Regions from separate parts of the Streptomyces sp. NPDC058052 genome, predicted to be linked through region 1. Evidence: predicted binding sites of a transcription regulator. Region 1 holds the regulator's gene; the other holds the start of a gene.
The links. Region 1 encodes HrcA, which represses chaperone genes, less so after heat shock. Its sites were predicted from a motif close to TTNGCACTCNGNNNNNCNGAGTGCNAA; they were not measured.
Positions count from the first base shown of each region.

Region 2: a site for HrcA is predicted at 3,075-3,101, ahead of groL (chaperonin GroEL). Genes of this name have one in related genera too.

Region 1 is NZ_JBHVRX010000010.1:214,371-228,574, reverse strand. Features, by position in the region: gene ACFVU3_RS17050 (AMP-dependent synthetase/ligase) at 1-683, shown strand, start outside; gene hemW (radical SAM family heme chaperone HemW) at 733-1,974, shown strand; gene ACFVU3_RS17040 (DUF3097 domain-containing protein) at 2,072-2,878, opposite strand; gene ACFVU3_RS17035 (MBL fold metallo-hydrolase) at 2,889-3,626, opposite strand; gene hrcA (heat-inducible transcriptional repressor HrcA) at 3,765-4,784, shown strand; gene dnaJ (molecular chaperone DnaJ) at 4,785-5,924, shown strand; gene ACFVU3_RS17020 (nitronate monooxygenase) at 6,001-7,089, shown strand; gene ACFVU3_RS17015 (16S rRNA (uracil(1498)-N(3))-methyltransferase) at 7,086-7,829, shown strand; gene ACFVU3_RS17010 (ATP-binding protein) at 7,890-9,230, shown strand; gene ACFVU3_RS17005 (tetratricopeptide repeat protein) at 9,227-10,327, shown strand; gene ACFVU3_RS17000 (histidine triad nucleotide-binding protein) at 10,388-10,747, shown strand; gene ACFVU3_RS16995 (ribonuclease Z) at 10,752-11,657, shown strand; gene ACFVU3_RS16990 (adenosine deaminase) at 11,660-12,649, shown strand; gene ACFVU3_RS16985 (MFS transporter) at 12,687-14,021, opposite strand.
Region 2 is NZ_JBHVRX010000017.1:39,544-53,747, reverse strand. Features, by position in the region: gene ACFVU3_RS23030 (methyltransferase domain-containing protein) at 1-1,024, opposite strand, end outside; gene ACFVU3_RS23025 (polysaccharide deacetylase family protein) at 1,166-2,080, shown strand; gene ACFVU3_RS23020 (hypothetical protein) at 2,077-2,241, shown strand; gene groES (co-chaperone GroES) at 2,697-3,005, shown strand; gene groL (chaperonin GroEL) at 3,111-4,739, shown strand; gene ACFVU3_RS23005 (ester cyclase) at 4,830-5,528, opposite strand; gene ACFVU3_RS23000 (hydroxyacid dehydrogenase) at 5,572-6,591, opposite strand; gene ACFVU3_RS22995 (carbohydrate ABC transporter permease) at 6,609-7,451, opposite strand; gene ACFVU3_RS22990 (carbohydrate ABC transporter permease) at 7,448-8,338, opposite strand; gene ACFVU3_RS22985 (ABC transporter substrate-binding protein) at 8,343-9,659, opposite strand; gene ACFVU3_RS22980 (substrate-binding domain-containing protein) at 9,768-10,877, opposite strand; gene ACFVU3_RS22975 (DUF2264 domain-containing protein) at 11,083-12,918, shown strand; gene ACFVU3_RS22970 (SDR family NAD(P)-dependent oxidoreductase) at 12,997-13,770, opposite strand; gene ACFVU3_RS22965 (MOSC domain-containing protein) at 13,823-14,204, opposite strand, start outside.

The DNA of each region.
Region 1 (14,204 bases):
CCGAGTCCTCCGCCGCCTCCTTCGTGAACCCCGGCGAGGCGTACCGCACCGGCACCGTCGGCAAGCCGCTCCCCGGCACCGAGGTCCGCATCGCCGACGACGGCGAGATCCTGCTCCGCGGCCCCGGCATCATGGAGGGCTACCACGGCCTCCCCGAGAAGACCGCCGAGGTCCTGGAGGCCGACGGCTGGTTCCACACCGGCGACATCGGCGAGCTCTCCGCCGACGGCTACCTGAAGATCACGGACCGCAAGAAGGACCTGATCAAGACGTCCGGCGGCAAGTACATCGCCCCGGCCGAGGTCGAGGGCCACTTCAAGGCCGTCTGCCCGTTCGTCTCCAACATCCTCGTCCACGGCGCCGACCGGAACTACTGCACCGCGCTCATCGCCCTCGACGAGCCCGCCCTCCTCGGCTGGGCCGCCGAGCACGGCCTCGCCGGCAAGACCTACGCCGAGGTCGTCGCCGCCCCGCAGACCGAGACGATGGTCCAGGGCTACGTGGACCGCCTCAATGAGGGCCTCCAGCGCTGGCAGACGATCAAGAAGTTCCGGCTGCTCCCGCGCGACCTCGACATCGAACACGGCGAGCTCACGCCCTCGCTCAAGCTGAAGCGCCCGGTCGTCGAGCGCACCTACAAGGAGCTCATCGACGACATGTACGCCGGGTCGCGCGAGGTCTGATCCGCCGGCGCCCCCGGCGGCGGACGCCCACCGCGGGCGGTGCGGGACAATGGACCCCATGCCTTCCGTACTGCCCGATGGTGAGCCCATGCCCGAGGACGGGGCGCTGCCCGCGCGCGCCCTGGAAGGGGCCGGGGAGCGGCCGCTCGGTTTCTATCTGCACGTGCCGTACTGCGCCACGCGGTGCGGCTACTGCGACTTCAACACGTACACCGCGAGCGAGCTGCGCGGTGCCGGCGGCGTGCTCGCCTCGCGGGACAACTACGCGGGGCAGGTCGTCGAGGAGGTCCGGCTGGCCCGGAAGGTGCTCGGCGACGACCCGCGGCCGGTGCGGACCGTCTTCGTCGGCGGCGGTACGCCGACGCTGCTGGCCGCCGGCGACCTCGTCCGGATGCTGGGGGCGATCCGGGACGAGTTCGGGCTCGCCGAGGACGCCGAGGTCACGACCGAGGCGAACCCGGAGTCCGTGGACCCGGCGTATCTGGAGGAGCTGCGGGCCGGCGGCTTCAACCGGATCTCCTTCGGCATGCAGAGCGCCCGGCCGCACGTGCTGAAGATCCTCGACCGGACCCATACGCCCGGCCGGCCGGAGGCGTGCGTCGCGGAGGCGCGGGCCGCCGGGTTCGACCACGTGAACCTGGACCTGATCTACGGCACCCCCGGCGAGTCCGACGACGACTGGCGGGCCTCCCTGGACGCGGCCATCGGGGCCGGACCCGACCACGTCAGCGCCTACGCGCTGATCGTCGAGGAGGGGACGCAGCTCGCGCGGCGGATCCGGCGCGGGGAGGTGCCGATGACCGACGACGACGTGCACGCGGACCGGTACCTGATCGCCGACGAGGCGTTCGAGAAGGCCGGGTTCTCCTGGTACGAGGTGTCCAACTGGGCCACCTCCGACGCCGGGCGCTGCCTCCACAACGAGCTGTACTGGCGCGGCGCCGACTGGTGGGGCGCCGGACCCGGCGCCCACTCGCACGTGGGCGGGGTGCGCTGGTGGAACGTCAAGCACCCCGGCGCGTACGCCGCCGCGCTCGGGGCCGGGAGGTCGCCGGGCGCCGGCCGTGAGCTGCTGTCCGGCGAGGACCGCCGGGTCGAGCGGATCCTGCTGGAGCTGCGGCTGCGCGAGGGAGTCGAGCTGGGGCTGCTGAAGCCCGCGGGGCTCGACGCCTCGCGCAGGGCGCTGGCCGACGGGCTGCTCGACGCGGAGCCGTACGCCGCCGGGCGGGCCGTGCTGACGCTGCGGGGGCGGTTGCTCGCCGACGCGGTGGTGCGGGACCTGGTGGACTGACGGAGGCGGGTCCGGGCGGCGGCGCGGCCCGTGCGCCCTCCCGTCGCGCCCGCCCGTGCCCCGCGGCAGAGGCGCGGCAGGAGTGCGGCCGGGGCGACTACGCCACCGTCACGTGGTCGATCAGGCGCTCCACCGCGCCCAGCAGGGCCGGCTCCAGGTCCTTGTAGGACGTGACCCGCTTCAGGATCGCCTGCCAGACCGCGCCCGTGTTGTCGGAGGGCCAGCCCAGGGCCCGGCAGGTGCCCGTCTTCCAGTCCTGGCCGCGGGGGACCTCCGGCCAGGCCCGGATGCCGAGGACGGACGGCTTCACCGCCTGCCAGACGTCGATGTACGGGTGGCCGACCACCAGGACGTCGGGCGAGGTGATCCCGGCGGCGATGCGGGACTCCTTGGAGCCGGGGACCAGGTGGTCGACGAGGACGCCGAGGCGGGCGTCCGGGCCCGGGGCGAACTCGGCGACGATCTCCGGGAGGTGGTCGACGCCCTCCAGGTACTCCACCACCACGCCCTCGACGCGCAGGTCGTCGCCCCAGACCCGCTCGACCAGCTCGGCGTCGTGGCGGCCCTCCACGTAGATGCGGCTCGCCCGCGCCACCCGGGCGCGCGCGCCGGGGACGGCGATCGAGCCCGAGGCCGTACGGGCCGGGCGGGCCGGTCCGCCGGACACGGGGCGCACCAGGGTCACCACGCGGCCCTCCAGGAGGAAGCCGCGCGGGTCCAGCGGGAAGACCCGGTGCTTGCCGAAGCGGTCCTCCAGCGTCACCGTGCCCGCCTCGCAGCGGATCACGGCCCCGCAGAAACCGGTCGAGACCTCCTCCACCACCAGGTCCGGTTCGGCCGGGACCTCGGGGGCGGGGGCCTGCTTCTTCCAGGAGGGCGTCAGGTCCGGGTCGTAGCTGCGCATTCCGGGGACGCTACGACACCTGGAAGCGGCGTGCCAGTTCATCGCGCTGGCGTCGGACGAAGGCCGCGTCGACGACCGCGCCGTGGCCCGGGACGTACTGGGCGTCCTCGCCGCCGAGGGCGAGGAGGCGGTCGAGGGCGTCGGGCCAGCGGCCGCCGATCGCGTCGGGGCCCGCCTGCGGTTCGCCGGACTCCTCGACCAGGTCGCCGCAGAAGACGGTCTCGCGCTCGCCCGGGACCAGGAGGACCAGGTCGTGGCCGGTGTGGCCGGGACCCACGTTGGCGAGGAGGACCTGCCGGCCGCCGAGGTCGAGCGTCCACTCGCCGGTGACGGTGGAGCGCGGGGCCACCAGCGCCTCCGTCGCCGCGGCCGCGGCCCGCTCGTCGGCCCCGTGGCGTACCGCGTCCGTGTACAGCTCCGCGCGGGTCCGGTCGGAGGCGAGGAGGTCGTCGGTGCCGACCGCGCCGAAGACCTCCGCGCCGGCGAAGGCGGCGGTGCCGAGGACGTGGTCGAAGTGGGGGTGGCCGAGTGCGATGTGCGTCACGCGCCGGCCGCCGGTGATCGCCTCCGCCTGGGCCCGGATCGCGGCGCCCTCGGCGAGCGAGGAGCCGGTGTCGTACAGCAGCACCGCCCGTTCTCCCACGACCAGTCCGGTCGTCGCGTCCCAGCCGGGGAGCCGTCTGCGGCCGACCCCGTCCGCGAGCCGTTCCCACCCCTGAGCCGCCCAGACCGCCTCGTCGATGTGCATGGGGCCGACGCTAGCGGGTCCGCCTCCTTGCCAGGAGCGACGGGCCCGGCCGTACACTGGCCGGGGGATTCCTGGCACTCGGACAGGGTGAGTGCCAAAAGCGGAGCAACCGGAACGGCTGGAGCGGGAGGTGTGCGCGTGCTGAGCGAACGCAGACTCGAGGTGCTGCGCGCCATCGTCCAGGACTATGTCGGGACGGAGGAACCGGTCGGTTCCAAGGCGCTCACCGAGCGTCACAAGCTCGGCGTGTCGCCCGCCACCGTGCGCAACGACATGGCGGTGCTGGAGGAGGAGGGGTACATCGCCCAGCCCCACACCAGCGCGGGCCGGATCCCCACGGACAAGGGCTACCGGCTCTTCGTGGACCGGCTGGCCGGCGTCAAGCCGCTCTCGACCCCCGAGCGGCGCGCCATCCACAACTTCCTCGACGGCGCCGTGGACCTCGACGACGTCGTGGGCCGCACGGTGCGGCTGCTCGCGCAGCTGACCCGGCAGGTCGCCGTCGTCCAGTACCCGTCGCTGACCCGCTCCTCCATCCGGCACGTCGAGCTGCTGTCGCTGGCCCCGGCCCGGCTGATGCTCGTGCTGATCACGGACACCGGGCGGGTCGAGCAGCGGGTGATCGACTGCCCCGCGCCCTTCGGCGAGACCTCCCTCGCCGATCTGCGGGCCCGGCTCCTCAGCCGGGTCGGCGGCCGTCGCTTCGCCGACGTGCCGCAGCTGGTGCAGGACCTCCCCGAGTCCTTCGAGGAACCCGAGGACCGCGCCACGGTCTCGACCGTGCTGGCGACCCTCCTGGAGACGCTCGTGGAGGAGCACGAGGAGCGGCTGATGATCGGCGGCACCGCCAATCTCACCCGCTTCGGACACGACTTCCCCCTGACGATCAGGCCCGTCCTGGAGGCGCTCGAGGAGCAGGTCGTGCTCCTCAAGCTGCTCGGCGAGGTCAAGGAATCGGGCATGACCGTACGCATCGGGCACGAGAACGCCTACGAGGGACTGAACTCCACGTCCGTCGTCTCGGTCGGCTACGGTTCGGGCGGCGAGGCAGTCGCCAAACTCGGCGTGGTCGGACCGACCCGCATGGACTACCCCGGAACGATGGGAGCGGTACGCGCAGTGGCACGTTACGTCGGACAGATCCTGGCGGAGTCGTAAGTGGCCACGGACTACTACGCCACACTCGGCGTACGCCGCGACGCGTCCCAGGACGAGATCAAGAAGGCTTTCCGCCGCCTCGCCCGCGAGCTTCACCCGGACGTCAATCCGGACCCGAAGACGCAGGAGCGGTTCAAGGAGATCAACGCCGCCTACGAGGTCCTGTCGGACCCGCAGAAGAAGCAGGTCTACGACCTCGGCGGCGACCCCCTCTCCGCCTCCGGCGGCGGGGGCGCGGGCGGGTTCGGGGCCGGTGGCTTCGGCAACTTCTCCGACATCATGGACGCCTTCTTCGGCACGGCCTCGCAGCGCGGCCCGCGCTCGCGGACCCGCCGCGGCCAGGACGCCATGATCCGCCTGGAGATCGACCTCAACGAGGCGGCCTTCGGCACCACCAAGGACATCCAGGTCGACACGGCCGTCGTCTGCACCACCTGTTCGGGTGAGGGTGCCGCCCCCGGCACCTCCGCGCAGACCTGTGACATGTGCCGCGGCCGCGGCGAGGTCTCGCAGGTCACCCGGTCGTTCCTCGGCCAGGTCATGACCTCCCGGCCCTGCCCGCAGTGCCAGGGCTTCGGCACGGTCGTCCCGACCCCGTGCCCCGAGTGCGCGGGCGACGGCCGGGTCCGGTCGCGCCGCACGCTGACGGTGAAGATCCCGGCCGGTGTCGACAACGGCACCCGGATCCAGCTCGCGGGCGAGGGCGAGGTCGGCCCTGGCGGCGGCCCCGCCGGCGACCTGTACGTCGAGATCCAGGAGACCCCGCACGAGGTCTTCCAGCGGCGCGGCGACGACCTGCACTGCACGGTCACCCTGCCGATGACGGCGGCCGCGCTCGGCACGAAGGTGCAGCTCCAGACGCTCGACGGCCTGGAGGAGATCGACATCCGCCCGGGCACGCAGTCGGGCCAGTCGGTTCCGCTGCACGGCCGGGGCATCACGCACCTGCGGGGCAACGGCCGCGGCGACCTGATCGTCCACGTCGAGGTGCAGACCCCGACCAAGCTCGACCCCGAGCAGGAGCGCCTCCTGCGCGAACTGGCCAAGCTGCGCGGCGAGGAGCGGCCCACGGGCCAGTTCCAGCCCGGTCAGCAGGGTCTGTTCTCGCGGCTGAAGGACGCGTTCAACGGGCGTACGTGACCGGTGCGTGAGAGGGGCGGCACTCTGAGTGCCGCCCCTTTCCCGTCTCCGGGGAGGGGCATGACACGATGCCCATATGTCCACCACCGCACTGAACGATCTCTTCCGGTACCCGATCGTGCAGGCCCCCATGGCGGGTGGCGCTTCCCGTCCCGCGCTCGTCGGAGCCGTCGGTGAGGCGGGCGCGCTCGGCTTCCTCGCCGCCGGGTACAAGACGGCCGGCAGCCTCTACCAGGAGATCAAGCAGGTCCGTGGACTGACCGGACACCCCTTCGGCGTCAACGTCTTCATGCCCCAGACCGGCCCCTCGGTCGACCCCGCGGCCATCGAGGTCTACCGCCACCAGCTCGCCGGCGAGGCCGGCTGGTACGCGACCCCGCTCGGCGAGACCGACGACTGCCGCGACGACGGGTACGAGTCCAAGCTGGCGATCCTCCTGGAGGACCCGGTCCCCGTCGTCTCCTTCACCTTCGGCTGCCCGAAGCCCGAGACCCTTGAGGCGTTCGCCCGCGCCGGCACGTACACGATCGTCACGGTCACCTCCGCCGAGGAGGCCCGCGCGGCCCAGGCGGCCGGCGCCGCCGCGCTGTGCGTCCAGGGCGTCGAGGCCGGCGGCCACCAGGGCACCTACCGCGACGACCCGGCCGAGGAGCAGCCCGGCACCGGTCTGCTCGCCCTGCTCACCCAGGTCCGGGAGGCCACGGCGCTGCCGCTGGTCGCCGCCGGGGGCCTGATGCGCGGCGCGCAGATCGCGGCGGTGCTCGCCGCCGGGGCGGCCGCCGCGCAGCTCGGCACCGCCTTCCTCGTCTGTCCCGAGTCCGGCGCCGACCCGCTGCACAAGCGGGCCCTGACCGACCCGCTCTTCACCCGCACCGCCCTCACCCGGGCGTTCTCCGGCCGTCCGGCCCGCGGGCTCGTCAACCGCTTCATGCGCGAGCACGGCCCGTACGCCCCCGCCGGCTACCCCGAGATCCACCACCTCACCGCCCCGCTGCGGAAGGCCGCGGCCGGCGCCGGCGACGCCCAGGGCATGGCCCTGTGGGCGGGCCAGGGCCACCGGCTGGCCCGCGAGCTGCCCGCGGGGGAGCTGGTCGAGGTGCTCGCCGCCGAACTCGACACCGCCCTCACCGACCTCGCCGACCCGGCCCTCAGGAGTGCCTCATGACCGCCCCCGTCTTCGTCGTCGACGCCGTCCCCGGCGCCGGCACCTTCGTCCTGGAGGGGCCCGAGGGGCGGCACGCCGTCTCCGTGAAGCGGCTCCAGGCCGGCGAGGAGCTCGTCCTCACCGACGGGCGGGGCCGCTGGGCGGAGTGCGTGGTGCGGGAGGCCGAGGGCAAGGACCGGCTGACCGTGGAGGTGACGGCGGACCACGACGACCCCGCCGAGGAGCCGCGGATCACCGTCGTCCAGGCCCTGCCCAAGGGGGACCGGGGCGAGCTCGCCGTGGAGACCATGACGGAGACCGGCGTCGACGCGATCGTGCCGTGGGCGGCCTCCCGCTGCATCACCCAGTGGCGCGGCGACCGCGGCCTCAAGGCGCTCGCCAAGTGGCGCTCCACCGCCCGCGAGGCCGGCAAGCAGTCCCGCCGCACCCGCTTCCCCGAGGTCGCGGAGCTCATGACCACCAAGCAGGTCGCCGCGCTCCTCGCCACCGCGGACTTCGCGGCCGTGCTGCACGAGGACCGCGACCACCCCAGCGGCGCCCTCGCCACCGCCGAACTCCCCGCGAAGGGTTCGATCGTGCTGGTCGTCGGCCCCGAGGGCGGGGTCTCCCCGGAGGAGCTGGCCGCCTTCGAGGCCGCCGGGGCGACGCCGCACCGGCTCGGCCGCAGCGTCCTGCGCACCTCCACGGCGGGTACCGCGGCCACCGCCCTCGTCCTCGGCCGCACCGGCCGCTGGGGCTGAACCACCGCCGGCGGGGGACCCGCTGTCCGGGCGCCGCGGGTCTTTTCTAGGCTGACCCGTATGGCCGACGAGTCCCCCCTCCTCCGCAGTCTGCGCGCCGCGGTCGCCGCCGCGCCCGGCGACGTGCCCCTGCGCCTCCACTTCGCCGAACTCCTCCTCGCGGAGGGACGGAACGACGAGGCCGTCGCGGAGGCCGCCGCCGCCCTCCAGCACGCGCCCGGCGACGCCGGCGCCCGGGCGCTGATGCTCCGCGCCATGGGCATGCCGCCGGCGCCCGAACCCCCGGCCGCACGGCCCGAGGCTCCGGCCGTACGACCCGAGCCCCCGGCCGCAGGCCCCGAGACGCCGGAGCGGGCGCCGGAGCAGGCGCCGCCGCCCGCTTCCGCGCGGCCCGGGCCGAACCCCTCGTTCGACTGGGCCGCCGCCGAGGAGCAGGTGTCGGACCTGGTCGGGCCGCGGTTCCTGGAGGAGCCGCAGGCCGAGGGAGGGGACGGGATCGCCGGGGACGCCGCCGCCTGGGACGTGGACGCGCCCGGCGCCGTACGCCTCGCCGACGTCGGCGGCATGACGGACGTCAAGGACCGGCTCGAAGCCGCCTTCCTGGCCCCCATGCGCAACCCCGAACTCCGCCGCCTCTACGGCAAGTCGCTCCGCGGCGGGCTCCTCCTCTACGGTCCGCCCGGCTGCGGCAAGACCTTCATCGCCCGGGCCGTCGCCGGTGAACTCGGCGCGAACTTCCTCACCGTCTCGCTCTCCGACGTCCTCGACATGTGGATCGGGGCCTCCGAGAAGAACATCCACGACATCTTCGAGACCGCCCGCCGGCAGGCCCCCTGCGTGGTCTTCCTCGACGAGCTGGACGCCCTCGGCGGCAAGCGCTCCCGCACCCACAACAACGGGCTCCGCAACGTCGTCAACCAGCTGCTCACCGAACTCGACGGCATCGCCTCCGGCGCCGGCAACGAGGGGATCTTCGTCCTCGCCGCCACCAACGTGCCCTGGGACGTCGACCTCGCCCTGCGCCGCCCCGGCCGGCTCGACCGCACCCTGCTCGTGCTGCCGCCGGACGCCCCCGCCCGCGAGGCGATCCTCCGCTACCACCTGCGCGACCGGCCCATCGAGGCCGTCGACCTCGGCAAGCTCGTCAAGGTCACCGAGGACTTCTCCGGCGCCGACCTCGCCCACCTGTGCGAGACCGCCGCCGAGACCGCCCTCCTCGACTCCGCCCGCACCGGTTCCGTCCGGCTCATCACCACCAAGGACCTGCTCGGCGCCGCCAAGCAGATCCGGCCCTCCACCGAGCCCTGGTTCGCGGCCGCCCGGAACGTCGCCATGTTCGCCAACGAGGGCGGTCTCTACGACGACCTCCTCGCCTACCTGAAGCGGAAGCGCAAGCTGTGACCACGCCCACCGCACTCGCCCGGGCCGAGGCGCTGTACGAGGCCGGCCGGTACGAGCAGGCCGGGGAGCTCGCCGCCCGGCACCTCGCCGACGACCCCGAGGACGCCGACGCGCTCACCCTGCTCGCCCGCTGCCTGCACCGGGCGGGCGACCACCCGGCCGCCCTCGTCGCCGTCGAGCGGGCCCTGCGCGCCGAGCCCGACCTGGTGATGGCGCACCTGATGCGCACCCAGATCCTGCTCTCCCTCAAGCGGTACGGGGAGGCCGAGGCCGCCGCCCACCGCACGGTCGAGCTGGCCCCGCAGTTCTGGGGCAGCCACTACGCCCTCGGCACCGCGCTCGCCGAGACCGCGGAGGCCGGCGGCGGCCGCGACCGGGCCCGCCGCGCCGCCTCCTACGAGGCCGCCAGGACGGCCGTCGCCCTCGGCCCGGAGGAGGACGCCGCCCACTTCCTCGTCGGCCTCACCGCCCAGCGGCGCGGCGACCACGACACCGCCCGGCGGGCGTACGAGACGACGCTGCGGCTCAACCCGCAGAGCAGCGAGGCCCACAACAACCTCTCCCTGCTGAAGCTGCGCCGCCGCTGGTTCCGGCGCGGTGCCTGGACCCAGGCCGCCGAGGGCTTCGTCGCCTCCGCCGCGCTCGACCTCGACGACCGCAAGGCCCGCTACAACCTGGAGGCGATGGCCTGGGGGACCGCCGCCGGCGCCCGCTGGGTCGCCCTGATCGGCTTCCTCGCCTCCGTGTTCGGCTCCGCCCCGGTCCGGACCGGGGCGACCGGCGCCGAGGCGATCGTGCCCTTCGTCATCGGGGCCGCCGTCCTCGCCGGCTCCTGGGCCGGCTGGGCCGTGTGGATGGGCCGCCGGGTGCCGCCCCGGCTGCGCCGCCCGATGCTGCTGGTCGCCCGCAACTGCCGGCCGGTGCTCGCGATGGCCGCCGCCGTCGGGCTCCTCGGCCTGTACTCGGCGGTCACCATGGCGCTGTGGAGCTTCGAGACCGGGATCGTCGGGGCGCTCGGGACACCGCTCTTCTGGGCCGTGGTCATCACGTACTGGGTGAGCCGCTCGGCCCTCAACCGGCGGATGCCCAAGGACTGACCGGGGCCGCCGGATAGCATGCGCAGGTACTGACCACCCGAGGGCGAGGAGGCCCGGAGCATGGCCGGAGAGCCGCAGAGCGACTGCCTGTTCTGCAAGATCGTGGCGGGGGAGGTGCCGGCGACGCTCGTCCGCGAGACCGAGACCACGCTGGCCTTCCGCGACATCAACCCGCAGGCGCCCACCCACGTGCTCGTCATCCCGCGCCTCCACTACCCGGACGCCGCCTCGCTCGCCGCCGCGGCGCCGAGCGTCGCCGCCGACGTGCTGCGCGAGGCCGGAGAGGTCGCCGAGCAGGAGAAGGTCGACGGCAGCGGCTACCGGATCATCCTCAACACCGGCGCCGGCGCCGGCCAGACCGTCTTCCACGCGCACGCGCACGTGCTGGGCGGCCGCGGCCTCAACTGGCCCCCCGGATAGCCACGTGTCCGTCCGCGAACTGGTCGTCCTCGGCACCGCCAGCCAGGTCCCGACCCGCCACCGCAACCACAACGGGTACCTGCTGCGCTGGGACGGTCACGGCCTCCTCTTCGACCCCGGCGAGGGCACCCAGCGCCAGATGCTGCGGGCCGGGGTCGCCGCGCACGACCTGCACCGGATCTGCGTCACGCACTTCCACGGCGACCACTCGCTGGGCCTGGCCGGGGTGATCCAGCGGATCAACCTCGACCAGGTCCCGCACCAGGTCACCGCCCACTACCCGGCGAGCGGGCAGCACTTCTTCGAGCGGCTGCGGTACGCCACCGCCTACCGCGAGTCCGTCGAGCTGACCGAGGCCCCGGTGGCGGACGACGGCGTCCTCGCCGTCACCGGCGCCTTCACCCTGGAGGCCCGCCGGCTCTCCCACCCCGTCGAGTCCTTCGGCTACCGGCTCACCGAGCCCGACGGGCGCCGGCTGCTGCCCGGGCGGCTCGCCGCGCACGGCATCAAGGGCCCCGACGTGGGCCGCCTCCAGCGCGAGGGCCGGCTCGGCGGGGTCGGTCTGGACGAGGTCAGCGAGGTCCGGCGCGGCCAGCGCTTCGCCTTCGTCATGGACACCCGCCTCTGCGACGGCGTGCACGCCCTCGCGGAGGGCGCCGACATGCTCGTCATCGAGTCGACCTTCCTCGACGAGGACGTCCGGCTCGCCGAGGACCACGGCCACCTGACCGCCGGGCAGGCCGCCGCCGTCGCCCGCGACGCCGGCGTCCGGCACCTCGTCCTCACCCACTTCTCGCAGCGCTACTCCGACCCCTCGGAGTTCGAACGGCAGGCCCGGGCCGCCGGATTCGAGGGCGAGCTGAGCATTGCCCAGGACCTGATGAGGGTCCCCGTACCGAAACGAACGTGAACATGCCCGTCCCCAAGGCCGAACTCCACCTCCACATCGAAGGCACCCTCGAACCCGAGCTGGCCTTCGCCCTCGCCGCCCGCAACGGCGTCACCCTGCCGTACGCGGACACCGAGGAGCTGCGCGCCGCCTACCGCTTCGGCGACCTCCAGTCCTTCCTGGACCTCTACTACGCCCTGATGGCGGTCCTGCGCACCCCCGAGGACTTCACCGCGCTCGCCGACGCCTACCTGGAGCGGGCCGCCGCCCAGGGTGTCCGGCACGCCGAGATCTTCTTCGACCCGCAGGCGCACACCTCGCGGGGCGTCCCGATCGGCACCGTGATCGAGGGGCTCACCGCCTCCCTCGACCGGGCCGAGGAGCGGTACGGGATCTCCACCCGGCTCATCCTGTGCTTCCTGCGCGACGAGTCCGCCGAGTCGGCGCTCGCCACCCTGGAGGCCGCGGAGCCGTACCTGGACCGGATCACCGGCGTCGGCCTCGACTCGGCCGAGGCCGGCCACCCGCCGGCCAAGTTCCGCGCGGTGTACGAGGAGGCCGCCCGGCTCGGCCTGCGCCGGGTCGCGCACGCCGGAGAGGAGGGCCCCGCGGCGTACGTCCGGGAGGCCCTCGACGTCCTCGGCGTCGAACGGATCGACCACGGCCTGCGCTGCATGGAGGACCCGGAGCTCGTCGAGCGGCTCGCCCGCGAGCGGATCCCGCTCACCCTCTGCCCGCTGTCGAACGTGCGGCTCCGGGTGATCGACACCCTCGCCGACCACCCGTTGCGCGCCATGATGGACGCCGGCCTCCTGGTCACCGTCAACTCCGACGACCCGGCCTACTTCGGCGGCTACGCCGGCGACAACTACGACGCCGTCCGCGACGCCCTGGCCCTCGGCCCGGAGCAGCTGCGGACCCTCGCCCGGCACTCCTTCGAAGCCTCCTTCCTGGAGGACGACGAGCCCCGCCGCGCCCGCTACCTGGCCGAGGTGGAGGCGTACGCCTTCTGACGCGCGGGCCCCGTCCCGCCGTGGCGGGACGGGGGTGTCAGCCCCGGCCCGACGGGCGGGCCAGGCGGAAGGCGGACCGGGCCGGCCCGCGGCGGGCGGGCCCCGGGATCGGGGCGATCTCCTGCTCGGGGGCGCCGACCTGGGGGAGGAGCGCCGTCGTCGCCGGGGCCGCGCCCGCGACGAACGCGGCGGGGGCGCCGCCGCGGCGGCGGATGGACCCGGGGACCAGGGGACGGCCGGAGGCGTGCCGGGCCACCGCGGTCATCGGGGCGGCCACCAGCAGGAGGAGGGCGGCCAGGACCACGCCCATGCCCGGATAGCCGGCCGCCTCCGAGAGGACGCTGCCGGCCAGCGGGCCGCAGGCCGTGCCGAGCGAGGACGCCGACCCGACCAGGACGGCCCAGCGGCCGCGCGGGTCGAGGGAGGCGGCGAGGCCGAGGACGTACGAGAGGACCACCGGGTAGACGGCGTTCCACAGGATCTCGCCGGTCGCGAAGGAGGCCAGCCCTTCGGCGGCCGAACCGAGCAGGACGCAGGCCGCGATCAGGACCGTGCCGACGCCGATCGGCACCGCGCGGCCGAGCCGCGAGCCGAGCGCCCCGGCGGCCGTCACACCGGCCAGGCCCGCGCCGAGCGCCAGCGCGAAGACGGCGCCGACGGTGACCTCGGAGAGCCCCGCCTGACCGGTGCCGATCCGGCCGCTCACACCCCAGAGCGCGTTCTGGGCGAGGGACCAGCACAGGAGGCAGCCGGCGAGCACGGCGCCCGCCCGCCGGTGGGGGAGCGGGCCCGCGGTCTCCGGGGCGGGAGCGCCCCGGTGCGCGCGCGTGGCGGCCGGCAGCCGGCCCGTCACCGGCCACACCAGGACCGCCGCGCCCGCGAGCGCCAGGAGCGGCGGGGAGTGGCCGCCGCCGAGCCGCGGCAGCGTCAGGTACAGGGCGCCGGCCGCCGCCGACACCGACAGCAGGCCCAGCGTGGACGCCCGCTGCGGATCCGGCTGCCCGGCGATCCCGGAGGCCGCCACCGCCGTCGCCGTGCCCGAGCCGAAGCCGCCGAGGACCACCCCCGCGACCACCAGCGGCAGGGTGCCGGTCGCGGCGGCGGAGCCGTACCCCAGGGCCATGGCGAGCAGTCCGAGCCGGGCGGCCCGGCGCGGGCCGATCCGTTCCACGCGCGCGGCGAGCGTGAAACCGGCGGCGGCGGAGCCGAGCAGCAGCACCGAGCCCACCAGGCCGGCCTGGGACGGGCCGAGGCCGAGTCCGGCGGCGAGCCGGCCGACGACGGTCGGCAGCAGGTACGGGGCGAGATAACCGGCCGTGAAGAGGGCGACGAGGGCGGCGAGGGCCCCCCGGGCGCGCGGGCGCGACGGCATGGGCGTTCCAGGAACTGAACGGGGGAATGAGACGGCGCCCGGTGATCCACGGGGTCGCGGCACCATGTGTATCAAGCAACCGAATGGGCGGAGAAGGTGCTCTCCCCCGATTCGTCCTGTGAGACGGGACACAATCGGTTTGGGGAAGGCGGTCCGGGGTAACCGACGGCGATCCGTCGCGTC
Region 2 (14,204 bases), on a different contig from region 1:
GCTCCCGGAGCAGGGCCTTCAGCTTCTTGAGGTTGAAGGGCAGCACGTCGGTGATCTCGTAGGCGGAGGCGTACGGGGTGGGGGTCAGGGTGTCGGCGGTGACGTAGGCGATCGTCGGGTCGATCAGGCCGCCGCCCAGCTCCTCGGCGGCCTCGGCGACCAGATGGGCGCGGATGACGGCGCCGTCCGGCTCGTAGAGGTAGCGGCCGACCGGGCGGACCGCCGGGTCGGGCAGACCGCGGCCGGTGAGGGTGGCGCCGGACGGCAGCAGGGTGGCGCGGCGGGCGCCCGGCTCCGTGCCGAACCAGAGGACCGCCTCCTTCACGTCGCCGCCGTCCGAGATCCACTCGGCCTCGGCCTCCGCGGGGACGGTCTCGTGGGGGATGCCGGGGGCGATCTTCAGCGCCGCGCGCGGGGCCTTGCGGGCGGCCTCCATGGCCCAGGAGAGCGGCGGGGAGTACGCCTCGGGGTCGAAGATCCGGCCCCGGCCGCCGCGCCGCGCCGGGTCGACGAAGACGGCGTCGTACGGGCTGGTGTCGATCTCGGTGACGTCGGCGCAGCGGACCTCGATCAGCTCCGCGAGGCCGAGCGCGGCGGCGTTGGCGCGGGCGACCTCGGCGGTGAGCGGGTCGCGGTCGACGGCGAGGACGGAGATGCCGGCGCGGGCGAGCGCGAGCGCGTCGCCGCCGATCCCGGAGCAGAGGTCGGCGACTCCGGTGACGCCGAGGGCCTTGAGCCGGGCGGCGCGGTAGGTGCCGACGGTCGCGCGGGTGGACTGCTCGACGCCGTTCGGCGTGAAGTACATGCGGTACGCGTCCTCGGCGCCGAACTTCGCCACCGCCCGCTGCCGCAGCCGGGCCTGCCCGAGCGCCGCCGAGACCAGCGCGGCGGGGTGGTCGCGGCGCAGCCGGGAGGCGACCGCCAGTTCCTGGGCGGGGTCGTAGTCGCGCAGGGCGGCGAGGAGCGTCTGGCCCTCGGGGGAGAGCAGGGCGTGGAAGGCGGCGAGGTCGGTCACCCGTCCCATTGTGCTGCCTCGGGCCGGCGGGGCCGGGCTGTGGGCCGGGCGGGGGACGGTGCGGCGGGTACGGCGGTGTCGTGGCCGGACGGGGCGGTCGCGCTGACAGGATGCGGCGCCATACCGGTCGTACGACAAAAGGAAGAAATGATGGCAAAGGGTCAGCCGCGTCGTGCCCTGGGTGCCGCGCTCCTCGTCGCCGCGCTCACCTCCACCGCCGCCTGCGCGGGCGGCTCCGAACCCGGGTCCTCCGGCCCGCCCGCCCCCGCCGCCGGCCAGCAGGCCCCGGCGAAGACCGCCGCCCAGCTCGCCCGCGAGAAGAAGGCCGCGCTGGCCGAGCGGCGGGCCGTCCGGGCCGCCGCCGCGAAGAAGTGGGGCCTCAAGCTGACCCCCCTCGAAGCGCCCGCCCCGCCGCGGACCAAGCCGAGGATCACCACCCGGAAGGGCTTCGAGACCGACGGCGAGGGCCTCCCGCCCGTCTTCACCACGGTCCCCACCAAGGAGAAGGTCGTCTTCCTGACGATCGACGACGGCGCCGAGAAGGACCCCGAGCTCATCCGGATGATGAGCGACCTGAAGATCCCGTACAGCGCCTTCCTCAGCGACTACGTGGTCAGCGACGACTACCCCTACTTCGCGCGGATGCAGAAGTCGCAGCCGGGCGGGGTCGCGCTCCACAACCACACGCTGAACCACAAGTACCTGCCCGGACTCTCCTACGCGCGCCAGAAGCGGGAGATCTGCGGGATGCAGGACGTCATCGAGAAGAAGTACGGCAAGCGCCCCGAGCTCTTCCGGCCCCCGTACGGCAACTACAACGAGGACACCCTGCGCGCCGCGAAGTCCTGCGGCGTCAAGGCCGTCCCGCTCTGGGCCTCCGAGGCGTTCCCCGACCACATGGAGTGGCGCGAGTGGGACCGCGACCTGCACCCCGGCGACATCGTCCTCACCCACTTCCGCGGCGAGGAGGACTGGAAGGGCAGCATGCCCGACATGATCCGCCGGGTGATGAACGTGATCACGTCCAAGGGCTACGCGGTCGGCAAGCTGGAGGACTACGTATGAGGCTCCGCCCGCTCGTGGTCGCGGCCCTGCTGCTGGGCCTCACCGGCTGCGCCTCCGCCGTCGACCCCCTCGAACGCCTCGGCCGCAAGGCGGTCGAGCGCGTCGGCGACCGGGAGGCGGGCGACACCGGGCGGGTCCGGGCGGAGGGCGCCGGGAGCTGAGCCCCCGGACCCGGCCGCACCCGGCCCGCGGCCACGGCGGCGGCGACGGCGGACAGCCCGGCCGGGCCGGCCCCGCCACGCGCCGGCCGTGGCTCCGCAGCGCCCGGCCGGCCGCCGCCGCGATCACGGTGAGGGCGGGATCGGCGGACGGGTGGACCCGGGGCCGGGGAGGCTCCTGCCCGCACCTTCGTACGGAACACCGGCCTCCGCCCGCACGTTCCCCCGATCGAGGCCGGATCGCGGCGCGGCCGGGCCCTCCCGGGACCGCCACGAGGTGAGGAATTGGCACTCCGCTTGACCGAGTGCTAATCGCGGTCATAGTCTCGGCTCTGGCACTCCCCACTGGAGAGTGCCAACACAGCGACGGGCAGGTCCGGCACCCGCGACGACGGATCCACCTGGTCGCCACCTCAGACAGTTAACCCCGCGAGATCTCCGAAGGGGGAGGTCGGATCGTGACGACCGTCAGCTCCAAGGTTGCCATCAAGCCGCTCGAGGACCGCATCGTGGTCCAGCCGCTCGACGCCGAGCAGACCACGGCCTCGGGCCTGGTCATTCCGGACACCGCGAAGGAGAAGCCCCAGGAGGGCGCCGTCCTCGCCGTGGGCCCGGGCCGCTTCGAGAACGGCGAGCGCCTGCCGCTCGACGTCAAGGTCGGCGACGTCGTGCTCTACAGCAAGTACGGCGGCACCGAGGTGAAGTACAACGGCGACGAGTACCTCGTCCTCTCGGCCCGCGACGTGCTCGCGGTCATCGAGAAGTAAGACGACGTACCTGCATTGAACCGCGCCCCTGACCCCTTGATCTCTTGGGCGTCCGGGGCGCGGTTTGTTTTCCCACACGATTTCCGAGAGGGCTGAATCGCTCCCATGGCGAAGATCCTGAAGTTCGACGAGGACGCCCGTCGCGCCCTTGAGCGCGGCGTCAACAAGCTGGCCGACACGGTGAAGGTGACGATCGGCCCCAAGGGCCGCAACGTCGTCATCGACAAGAAGTTCGGCGCCCCCACCATCACCAACGACGGTGTCACGATCGCCCGCGAGGTCGAGATCGAGGACCCGTACGAGAACCTCGGCGCCCAGCTCGTCAAGGAGGTGGCGACCAAGACCAACGACATCGCGGGTGACGGCACCACCACCGCCACCGTGCTCGCCCAGGCGCTCGTCCGCGAGGGTCTGCGCAACGTCGCCGCCGGCGCCTCCCCGGCCGCCCTGAAGAAGGGCATCGACGCCGCGGTCAAGGCCGTCTCCGACGAGCTGCTCGCCACCGCGCGCCCGATCGACGACAAGTCCGACATCGCCGCCGTCGCCGCGCTCTCCGCGCAGGACCAGCAGGTCGGCGAGCTCATCGCCGAGGCGATGGACAAGGTCGGCAAGGACGGTGTCATCACCGTCGAGGAGTCCAACACCTTCGGCCTGGAGCTGGAGTTCACCGAGGGCATGGCCTTCGACAAGGGCTACCTCTCCCCGTACATGGTCTCCGACCAGGAGCGTATGGAGGCCGTCCTCGACGACCCGTACATCCTGATCAACCAGGGCAAGATCTCCTCCATCCAGGACCTGCTGCCCCTCCTGGAGAAGGTCATCCAGTCCGGTGGCTCCAAGCCGCTGCTGATCATCGCCGAGGACGTCGAGGGCGAGGCGCTCTCCACCCTCGTCGTCAACAAGATCCGCGGCACCTTCAACGCCGTCGCCGTCAAGGCGCCCGGCTTCGGTGACCGCCGCAAGGCGATGCTCCAGGACATGGCCACCCTCACCGGTGCCACCGTCATCGCCGAGGAGGTCGGCCTCAAGCTCGACCAGGCCGGTCTGGACGTGCTGGGCACCGCCCGCCGCGTGACCGTCTCCAAGGACGACACCACCATCGTCGACGGTGGCGGCAAGTCCGAGGACGTCGTGGGCCGCGTCGCGCAGATCAAGGCCGAGATCGACGCCACGGACTCCGACTGGGACCGCGAGAAGCTCCAGGAGCGCCTCGCGAAGCTGGCCGGCGGCGTGTGCGTGATCAAGGTCGGCGCCGCCACCGAGGTGGAGCTGAAGGAGAAGAAGCACCGTCTCGAGGACGCCATCTCCGCGACCCGCGCCGCGGTCGAGGAGGGCATCGTCTCCGGCGGTGGCTCCGCGCTCGTCCACGCCGTGAAGGTGCTGGAGGACAACCTCGGCAAGACCGGCGACGAGGCCACCGGTGTCTCCGTCGTCCGCCGCGCCGCGGTCGAGCCGCTGCGCTGGATCGCCGAGAACGCCGGCCTGGAGGGCTACGTCATCACCTCCAAGGTCTCCGAGCTCGACAAGGGCCAGGGCTTCAACGCCGCCACCGGCGAGTACGGCGACCTGGTCAAGGCCGGCGTCATCGACCCGGTCAAGGTCACCCGCTCCGCCCTGGAGAACGCCGCCTCCATCGCCTCCCTGCTCCTCACCACCGAGACCCTCGTGGTGGAGAAGAAGGAGGAGGAGCCGGCGGACCACGGTCACGGCCACGGTCACGGTCACTCCCACTGACCCCTGACGCCCCGCGCGTCACGAGGCCCGGTGCTCCCGTCGCGGGAGCACCGGGCCTCGCCCGTTCCCCGGGCCCTGCCGGAGCCTTCCTCAGCCCTCCACCGCGCCGAGCTGTCCCATCAGCCCGAGCAGGTCGTACTGCCACCAGCCCTCGACGATCTTCCCGTCGTCGCGGAAGCGGTGGATGGTGGTCCCGGTCATGGTGACCTCCATCCCCGTCGGCTGGAGGCCCATGAAGTCCCCGACGTGGGTCCCCTTCCAGGTCCACCGGGTGCACACGCGGTCGCCGTCGGCGATCTGGTCCTCGACCGTGAACGCGAAGTCGAAGCCCGCGCGCCACTGCTCCACCTCGCGCCGGACCGCGTCCATCCCGAGGGTGTCCACCGGGTTGGTCGGATCGTGGTCGTGGTACCCCTCGGCCAGCAGGCTGTCGAGCAGCGCCAGGTCCGATCCGTTCGCGAACCGCTCGAACATCTGCCGCGCGTTCGCCTTGTACAGCGCCTCGTCCCGGACCACGTCCAGGTCGGTGAAGGTCGGCATCTCGTCACAGAGGGCGACCATCTCCCGGAAGATCCGGTCGGTCTCCGGCAGCTGCGAGTTGCGCATCGCCACGTCGTACGAGGGGAACTCGACGATCTCCACGACGTGCGAGGCGTCGGACCGGTCGGTCCCGACGATGCTGTGGGTGGCGGTCCGTTTCCCCCGGGTCTGCTCGACCCACCGGTCCATGAGCCGGTTGAGCTCCTCGACCCGGCTCGTCCTGCAATCGATGATCTGCACGAAGGTCATGGCCGCCTCCGACCGGGCGAAGCCGCGGATGGACCCCTCCAGTCTAGGCCGAGTGCGTCAGGTCGGCGGCCCTGACCTCCTCGGCGAAGGGTTCGCCCCGGGTGTAGCGGGCGACCTCGTCCAGTGCCTGGTCGGTCATGCGGTGGAGCTCGTTGCCCAGGGAGCCGGCGATGTGGGGCGTGAGCAGGACGTTGGGGAGGGTGTAGAGGGGGGAGTCAGGGGGAGGGAGTTCGGGGTCGGTCACGTCGAGGACGGCGTGGAGGCGGCCGGTGGTCAGGTGGGGGAGGAGGGCGTCCTCGTCGACGAGGGAGCCCCGGGAGGTGTTGATCAGGGTGGCGCCGTCGGGCAGGGCGGCGAGCTGGCGGGCCCCGATCATGCGGTACGTGGACGGGAGTTGGGGCGCGTGCACGGAGACGACCGAGCTGCGGGAGCAGAGTTCGTCCAGGCCGGCGAGGACCGCGCCCGGCGGCGGGACCGTCAGGTACGGGTCGTACAGCAGCACCTCGACGTCGAAGGGGCGGAGGAGTTCGACGACCCGGCGGCCGATGCGGGAGGCGCCGACGATGCCGACCGTGCGGCGGTAGTTGCCCCAGGTGGCGGACTCGGCCAGCCAGGCGTGGCCGGCGCGGAGTTCGGCGTACCGCTGGGCGGAGCGCAGCACCCGCTTCCCGGCGAAGAGGATCGCGGCGAGGGTGTACTCGGCGACCGGCAGCGCGTTGGCGGCGGCCGCGCTGGTGACCTTCAGGCCGCGCTCCCAGCAGGCGTCGGTGATGTGGTGCTTGACCGAACCGGCCGCGTGCACGACGGCCTTGAGGCGCGGTGCGCGGGCCAGCACCTCCGGGGTGAGCGGGGTGGCGCCCCAGCAGGTGAGGAGCAGTTCGGCCTCGGCGAGGGCGGCGGCGGTGCGCGGGTCCGGGGCGGTCAGGTCGTGGGCGACCAGATGCGGATCGGTGCGGGTGAGGGCCGCGAGGCGGCCGCGGTGGACGTCGGTGAGGAGCCGGCCGGCGACGCCGGGGCCCATCGCGAGCAGGAGGGACGGGCGGGTGTCGGTGGTGGGACGCATGGGGGGACCTGGGCTCCTCACTTGACGCTGCCGGCGGTCAGACCGGCCTTCCAGTGCCGCTGGAGCGAGACGAAGGCGAGGACGAGGGGGACGACGGCGAGCAGCGAGCCGGTGACGACGAGCGGGTAGTAGTCGGGTTCGGCGTGGGCGTTGCTGTTCCACGCGTAGAGGCCGAGGCTCAGCGGGAAGAGCTTCTGGTCCGAGAGCATCACCAGGGGGAGGAAGAAGTTGTTCCAGACGGCGGTGAACTGGAAGAGGAAGACGGTCACGAAGCCCGGCATGACCGTGCGCAGACCGATCGACCAGAAGACGCGCATCTCGCCGGCGCCGTCGATCCGGGCCGCCTCCAGCGCCTCCTCGGGGACGTAGGCGGCGCACAGCACCCGGGACAGGTAGACCCCGAAGGGGTTGACGAGGACCGGGAGGAGGACGGCGGCGTAGGTGTTGACGATGCCGATCTCGCTGGCGAGCAGGTACATCGGCAGGGCGAGCGCGGTGGTGGGGACGAGGACGCCGAGGAGGACGAGGCCGAAGAGCTTCTCCTTGCCGCGGAAGTCGTAGACGTGGAAGGCGTATCCGGCGGCGACGCTGATCAGCGCGCAGGCGGCGGCGCCGACCCCGGCGTACAGCAGGCTGTTGAGGTACCAGCGGAAGTAGACGCCGTCGTTGTACTCGGCGAGCCGGGCGAGGTTGCCGCCGAGGTCGAAGCCGTCGAAGGAGAAGGCGTTCCCGGCGAGGAGTCCGCCGGCGTCCTTGGTGGCGGCGGTGACCAGCCAGACGAGCGGGAAGAGCATGTAGCAGGTGGCGAGGAGGAGGACGCCGTTGACGGCGGTCTTCGAGAGCCAGCGGGAGGTGGTCACGCGGCCTTCTCCTTCCGGTCCCTGGTGAGGCGGGTGACGGCGAAGGAGAGGAGCGCGGCCGTCAGCGCCAGCAGGATCGAGGCGGCCGCGGCCAGGCCGTAGTCGTTGCGGTCGAAGGCGGCGGAGTACGCGTACATGTTCGGCGTCCAGGTGGAGGTGACGGCGGAGCCCGTGCCCCTGCTGAGGATCAGCGGTTCGGTGAAGAGCTGGAGGGAGCCGATGACGGTGAAGAGGCCGACCATCGCCAGGGAGCCGCGGAGCAGCGGGATCTTCACGGAGAAGGCGGTGCGCCAGGCGCCGGCCCCGTCGACGGTGGCGGCTTCGAGGACGGAGCGGTCGATGGCCTGGAGGGCGGCGTAGAAGATGATCAGGTTGTAGCCGAGCCACTCCCACAGGGCGATGTTGACGACGGACGGCAGGGCGCCCTCGGGGGAGAAGAAGTCGAAGCCGATCCCGCCGGCCTCCATCGCCTGGACGACCGGGCTGAGCTGGGGCGTGTAGAGGTAGACCCAGATCAGGGCGGCGATGATGCCGGGCACGGCGTGCGGCAGGAAGAGCGCGAGCTGGAAGAAGCGGCGGGCGCGGGCGAGGGCGGTGTCGAGGAGCAGGGCGAGGCCGAGGGCGCCGCCGAGCAGCAGCGGCAGGTAGAGCAGGCAGTAGCCGAGCAGGACGCCGAAGCCGTCGCGGAAGGCCCGGTCACCCAGTGCCGCGGCGTAGTTGCCGAGTCCGGTGAAGACGGTCTCGGAGCCGCCGAAGCCCAGTCCGGACTGCTTCTCGGTGAACAGGCTCAGCCAGACCGCGTATCCGATCGGCACCACCAGCACCGCGGTGAAGAGCAGGAAGAACGGGGTCAGCAGGAGTGCCGCGGCACGGGTGCGGGCCTTCACGTGCTCAGCCCTCGACCTTCAGACCGCGCTTGGTGAGCTCGGCGACGGTGGCGTCGTGGCCGGCCTTCACCGCGTCGGCGAGGGTCGGTCCGCCCGCGGCGACGGCGCCGAAGCGGTCCTTGATGGCGGTGTTGGTGGTGCCGGTGGTGGGGCCCCAGGACCACTGGGAGGAGATGGAGGCGCCGGCGGTCTCGAAGAGGGCGTAGATGTCCTGGCCGCCGTAGAAGCTCGCGTCGAACGCCTTCTTGGCGGCGGGGCGCAGGGCGGTGGCGGCGGGGAAGGCGCTGGAGGTGCCGGAGGTGATGCGGGCCTTGACGCCCTCCTCGGTGGTGGCCATCCAGGTCGCGAACTCGACGGCCGCCGCCTTCTTCGCGCTGTTCTTCGGCACGGCGAAGGTGGAGCCGCCGAGCATGCCGGAGGCGGGCTCGCCGTCCCAGGTGGGCATGGGGGCGACGGCCCACTTGCCGGTCTGCTCGGGGAGGGTGCCCTTGAGGACGCCCGCGCCCCAGGAGGCGCCGAGGTAGCCGAGGGTGGTGCCGTTCTTGAGGGAGCCGGTCCACTCGGGGCTGAAGGAGGCGTTCTTGTGGACGAGGCCGTCGTCGAGGAGGCCCTGCCAGTAGCCGGTGACCTTGGTGGTGGCCGGGTCGGTGGTGTCGATCTTCCAGGTGTCGTTCTCGGCCTTGAACCACTGGGCGCCGGCCTGCCAGGCCATGGCCTCGAAGGTGGTGGGGTCGTCGGGGAAGAAGGTGGCGATACGGGCCTCGGCGTCGGCCTTCTTCACCTGCTCGGCGGCCTTCCGGAAGGCGTCCCAGGTGGCGGGGACCTCGATCCTGTGCTTCTCGAAGAGGTCCTTGCGGTAGTAGAACGCCTGCGGGGCGGCGTCGAAGGGGACGGCCCAGTTCTTGCCGCCGAGGGTGGTGAGTTCGACGGCCTGGGGGAGGAGTCCGGCCCGGGCGGACTCGGGGAAGACGTCGCCGATCTCCTGGAGGGCGCCGGAGGAGACGAACTCGGGGAGCGAGGGGTACTCGATGGAGACGAGGTCGGGGGCGTTGCCGGCCTTCACGGCGTTGGAGATCTTGGCGTAGCCGCCGGCGTTGCCGGAGGGGATCTCCTCGAAGGTCACCTTGATGTCGGTGTGGGAGGCGTTGAAGGCGTCGACGACGTCCTTGGAGCCCTTGGCCCATCCCCAGAAGGTGATGGTCACGGGCTTCCCGCCGGCGGAATCGGCGTCGTCACCGCCCCCGCCGCAGGCCGTGAGCACGGCGAGGGCGGTGGCGGTGCCGGCTATGACGCGGGACGTTCTGCTCCAGGTGAGGCTCACGGCACGGCTCCTGATCGGCGGCGTGGACGGGGTTGGCCGTGATCCTGGGACCGTTCGTGAACGAAGTCAAGAGCGAAAGATTGAATGATCGAAAAAAGATCAGATCGATCAGCGGAGGGAGACCGGCGGGACGGCCCCGCAGGACGCCCGCACCCGCAGCCGCGGCAGCAGGCTCACGTGCCGGCCCGCCGCGTCCTCGTCCGCGCCCCCGGTCAGCCGCTCCACCAGCAGTTCCGTGGCGTGCCTGCCCACCTGCCGCTTCGGCGGGGCGACCGCCGTCAGCGGGATGTCGGCCAGCGCGGCGACCTCGTCGTCGTACGCGATGAGGGCGAGGTCCCGCGGGACCCGCACCCCGAGCGGGGCGAGCCGCTGCATGATCTCGATCGCGTCCACGTCGTTGTGGACGAGCGCCGCGCTCGCCGACCCCGAACGGACCGCCTCGTACAGCGCCCGCACCGCCCGCTCGAACCCCTCCGGATCCGCCTCGGCCGGCACCGAGTCGATCACCGGCCGCGGCTCCTCCAGGCCCAGCACCGCCAGCGCCTCCGTGTACCCGGCCCGCACCGCGAGCGCCGTCGGCGAGTCCCTCCGGGCCACCAGGAGCGGGGTCGCGTGACCGAGGCCGAGCAGGTGGCGCAGGGCGAGCAGCACCCCGTGGGCGTGGTCCGAGGAGACCCGGTCGAGCCCGTCGAGCGCGCTGCCCGGCTCGGCCCGCCGCTCCAGGAGCACGACCGGCACCGGCAGGCCGGCCGGCCAGTCCCCGTAGGCGAGCCGGTCCTCGGGGCCGCGCCAGCCCGGCGCCACGAGCACCCCCTCGGCGCCGGCCGCGAGCAGCCCCTCGGTGCGCGCCCGGTCCTCCTCGGGGCGGTAGTCCGAGATCCGCAGCACCAGCCGCGCGCCGGCCCGGGCGGCCGCCTCGTGCGCCCCCCGGATGACCTCGGCGAAGTAGTACGTGGCGGAGGGCGCGAGCAGGCCGAGGACCAGGCCCTCGCCGGCCCCCGGCCCGGAGTGCGGGGCGCCCGGCGCGGTCGCGCGCGGCCAGGAGACCTGGCCGTGCACCCGGTCGAGCAGGCCCCGCGAGGCCAGCGCCTCCGCGTCCCGGCGGGCGGTGACGGGGGAGACCCCCAGGAGGCCGGCCAGCTCGGCGACGCGGACGGTGCCGCGCTCGCGCACCAGGTCCAGCAGTCGGGCGTGTCGTTCGGCGGCACTCTCGCGCACGTGCGGTTCCCCCTCGCGGTGGTGGTGGTTCCCGGCCTGGGATCCCCTGACCATAGACGAAATGATCGAACGGCGGGAGTTTCGATCATTCGATCCAGATCTCTTGACGATTCGATCGGCCCCCGCCGAGGATTCCGGCGACCGGCCGAAGCCCGCCGGGGCCCCGGCGGCGCGGCCGTCACCCCCACGGATCCCAGGGAGCATCATGCCCATGCCACCGGAGGACCGTGAGCTCAGTCCGCACACCGGCTGGACCCGTGCCCACTGGGAGCACGCCGCCGACCGGCTCCTCCTCGCCGTCCGCCCCCACGCCTCACCGCGCGGCGGCCGGATCGACCTCCCCGGCCCCCGCCCCAGCTGGTCCGGCGCCCGCTCCGACGGCCTGGAGGGCTTCGCCCGCACCTTCCTGCTCGCCGCCCTCCGCGTCGCCGGCGCCCGCGGCGAGGACCCCCACGGCCACCTCGACCGGTACGCCGCCGGACTCGCCGCCGGCACCGCCGCGCCCGGCGCGGACCACGACCCCGACGCCTGGCCCCCGATGGCCGGCACCCGCCAGGCGATCGTCGAGTCCGCCTCGATCGCCCTCGCCCTGCGCCTGACCCGCCCCTGGCTCTGGGACCGCCTCGACGACCGCACCCGCCACCGCGTCGCCGACTGGCTGCTCCCCGCCCTCGGCCCGTCCCCCGTCGACAACAACTGGTGGCTCTTCGGCCTCACCGTCGCCGGCTTCCTCCAGGACGCCGGCGTCGAGACCGACCGCGCCGCCGCCACCGCCGCCCGCTCCCTCGCCCGGATCGAGGACTGGTACCTCGGCGGCGGCTGGTACAGCGACGGCGCCAACCGCGCCTTCGACCACTACAACTCCTGGGCCCTGCACCTCTACCCGGTGCTCCACGCCCACCTCGCCGGCGACCGCGTCCTCCTCGACCGGTACGGGCCCCGGCTCCGCGCCCACCTCGACGACCACACCCGCCTCTTCGACGCGAACGGCGCCCCCGTCCCGTACGGACGCTCCCTGATCTACCGCTTCGCCGCGGCCGCCGCCCCCTGGCTCGGCACCCTCACCGGCCACACCCCGCTCACCCCGGGCGCCACCCGCCGCCTCGCCTCCGGCTCCCTGCGGTACTTCCTCGACCGCGGCGCCACCGACGACCGCGGCCTGCTCACCCTCGGCTGGCACGGCCCCCACCCGCCGCTCGTCCAGCCCTACTCCGGCCCCGGCTCCCCCTACTGGGCCGCCAAGGGCTTCCTCGGCCTGCTGCTCCCCCCGGACCACCCCGCCTGGACCGCCCCCGAGGAACCGCTCCCCGCCGAACGCGCCGACACCGTCCGCCCCTTCGGCCCCACCGGCCTGCTCGTCCAGACCACCGCCGCCGACGGTCTCGTCCGCCTCCACAACCACGGCAGCAACCACGTCGGCGGCGGAGCCGACGGCGACGACCCCGGCTACGCCCGCTTCGCCTACGCCACCCGCACCGGCCCGACCGCCGCCCCCGCCCCCGCCGACAACCACTTCGCGCTGCTCCGCCCCGACGGCACCGCCACCGACCGGGGCCCCGCCGAACCGCTCCCCGGCGGCCCCGACCGGGCCCTCTCCGCGCACCGCCCGCTCCCCGGCGTCCGCGTCGTCTCCGCCACCCTCGCCCACGGCCGCGCCGAACTCCGCGCCCACCTCGTCCTCGACGCCCCCGAGGGCACCCCCGTACGGCAGACCGGCTGGGCCGTCTCCGAAGGACCGGGCGCGCCGGTCTCCCAGCTCCACCCGGTCCACGGCTACGACCCCGGGACCGCGGCCCTGCCGAGCGGGACCACCCTCCAGGGCCCGGCCCCGACCCGTACCCCCGCCGTCCACGGCACCACCCGCGGACCCGCGTCCCTCTTCGTCGCCCTCGCCTCGCTCACCGGCGAGCCCGGCCCGGCCCCGGCCGCCGCGCTCGCGGACGTCCGGATCACCGACGGACCCACCCTGCACGTCACATGGCGGGACGGTGCCGCCTCGCGCCTCGCGCTGCCCGGCCCCGCCGCTCCGCCCACGCCGTGACCGGCGCCCGCGCGACGCGCACGGTCCCGCCGGGCCCCGCGCCCCGTTCCCGGCCCTGTGCCCGTGCCCGGCCCCGTTCTACTGCGGGCCGTACTTGCGGCCCGCCTTCGACGACACCCCGCCGAGCAGCGCGCGCGGCGCCAGCTTCACCACGCCCATCAGGGCCTTGTAGCGCGGGTCCGGGATCGACAGGGTCTTCCCCCGCGCCAGGTCCGACAGGGCCGCCGCCACCAGCTTGTCCGCGTCCAGCCACATCCAGCCGGGGATGTTGTCCGTCCCCATCCCGGCCCGCTCGTGGAACTCGGTGCGCACGAAGCCGGGGCAGAGCGCCATCAGCCGCACCCCGCTGCCCGCGAGGTCGCGGGCAGCGCCCTGGGTGAACTGCACGACCCACGCCTTCGAGGCCCCGTAGGTGCCGCGCGGCACGAAGGCCGCCACCGAGGCCACGTTCACCACCCCGCCGCGCCCGCGCCCCTTCATCGCGGCGGCCGCGGCCGAGGTGAGCCGGAGCACCGCCTCGCAGTGCACGGTCAGCATCTTCAGCTCGTCGGCCATCGACACGTCGAGGAAGCGGCCCTTGTTGCCGAAGCCCGCGTTGTTCACCAGCAGGTCGACCGGGCGGCGCGGGTCGGAGAGGCGGGCCTCGACCGAGGCGATCCCCTCCTCCCCGGAGAGGTCCGCGGCGAGCACCTCGGCCTCCACCCCGTGCCGGTCGTGCAGCTCGGTGGCCTGCTCCCGCAGGCGCTTCAGGTCCCGCGCCACCAGGACGACATCGTGGCCGTCGGCCGCCAGCCGGCGTGCGAAGGCGGCCCCGATGCCGGCGGTGGCTCCCGTGATCAGTGCAGTCGTCATACCGGAACCGTAGTGCCCGGAACCGGACCCCCGGCCACCGCGCGGGCCGGCCTCAGCCGTCGTGCTTCTCCGCGTGCCGGCGGGCGAGCGCGAGGAGTCCGGACTCCATCCACTCGGCGGCCACCAGCGTCTCCCGCAGCAGCTCCCGCTCGGTGGTCGCCGCCCGGTGCAGGAAGGCGACCGTGACCGTGTGGTCCGGCCGGTGCACCACCGTGACCGGGTCGCCGGCCCGCACCTCGCCCGGCTCGATCACCCGCAGCAGCGCGCCCGGACCGGCCTCCGCCCGGGTGAACCTGCGCACCCAGCCCCTGGCGTCGACGCCCTGCTCCTCCAGATGGCCCTGGAAGGTGCGGCAGGGGATCCGGCCGCCGGTGACCTCGACGACCACGTCCTCGCCGATCCGCCAGCGCTCGCCGATCAGCGCCCCGTTCACG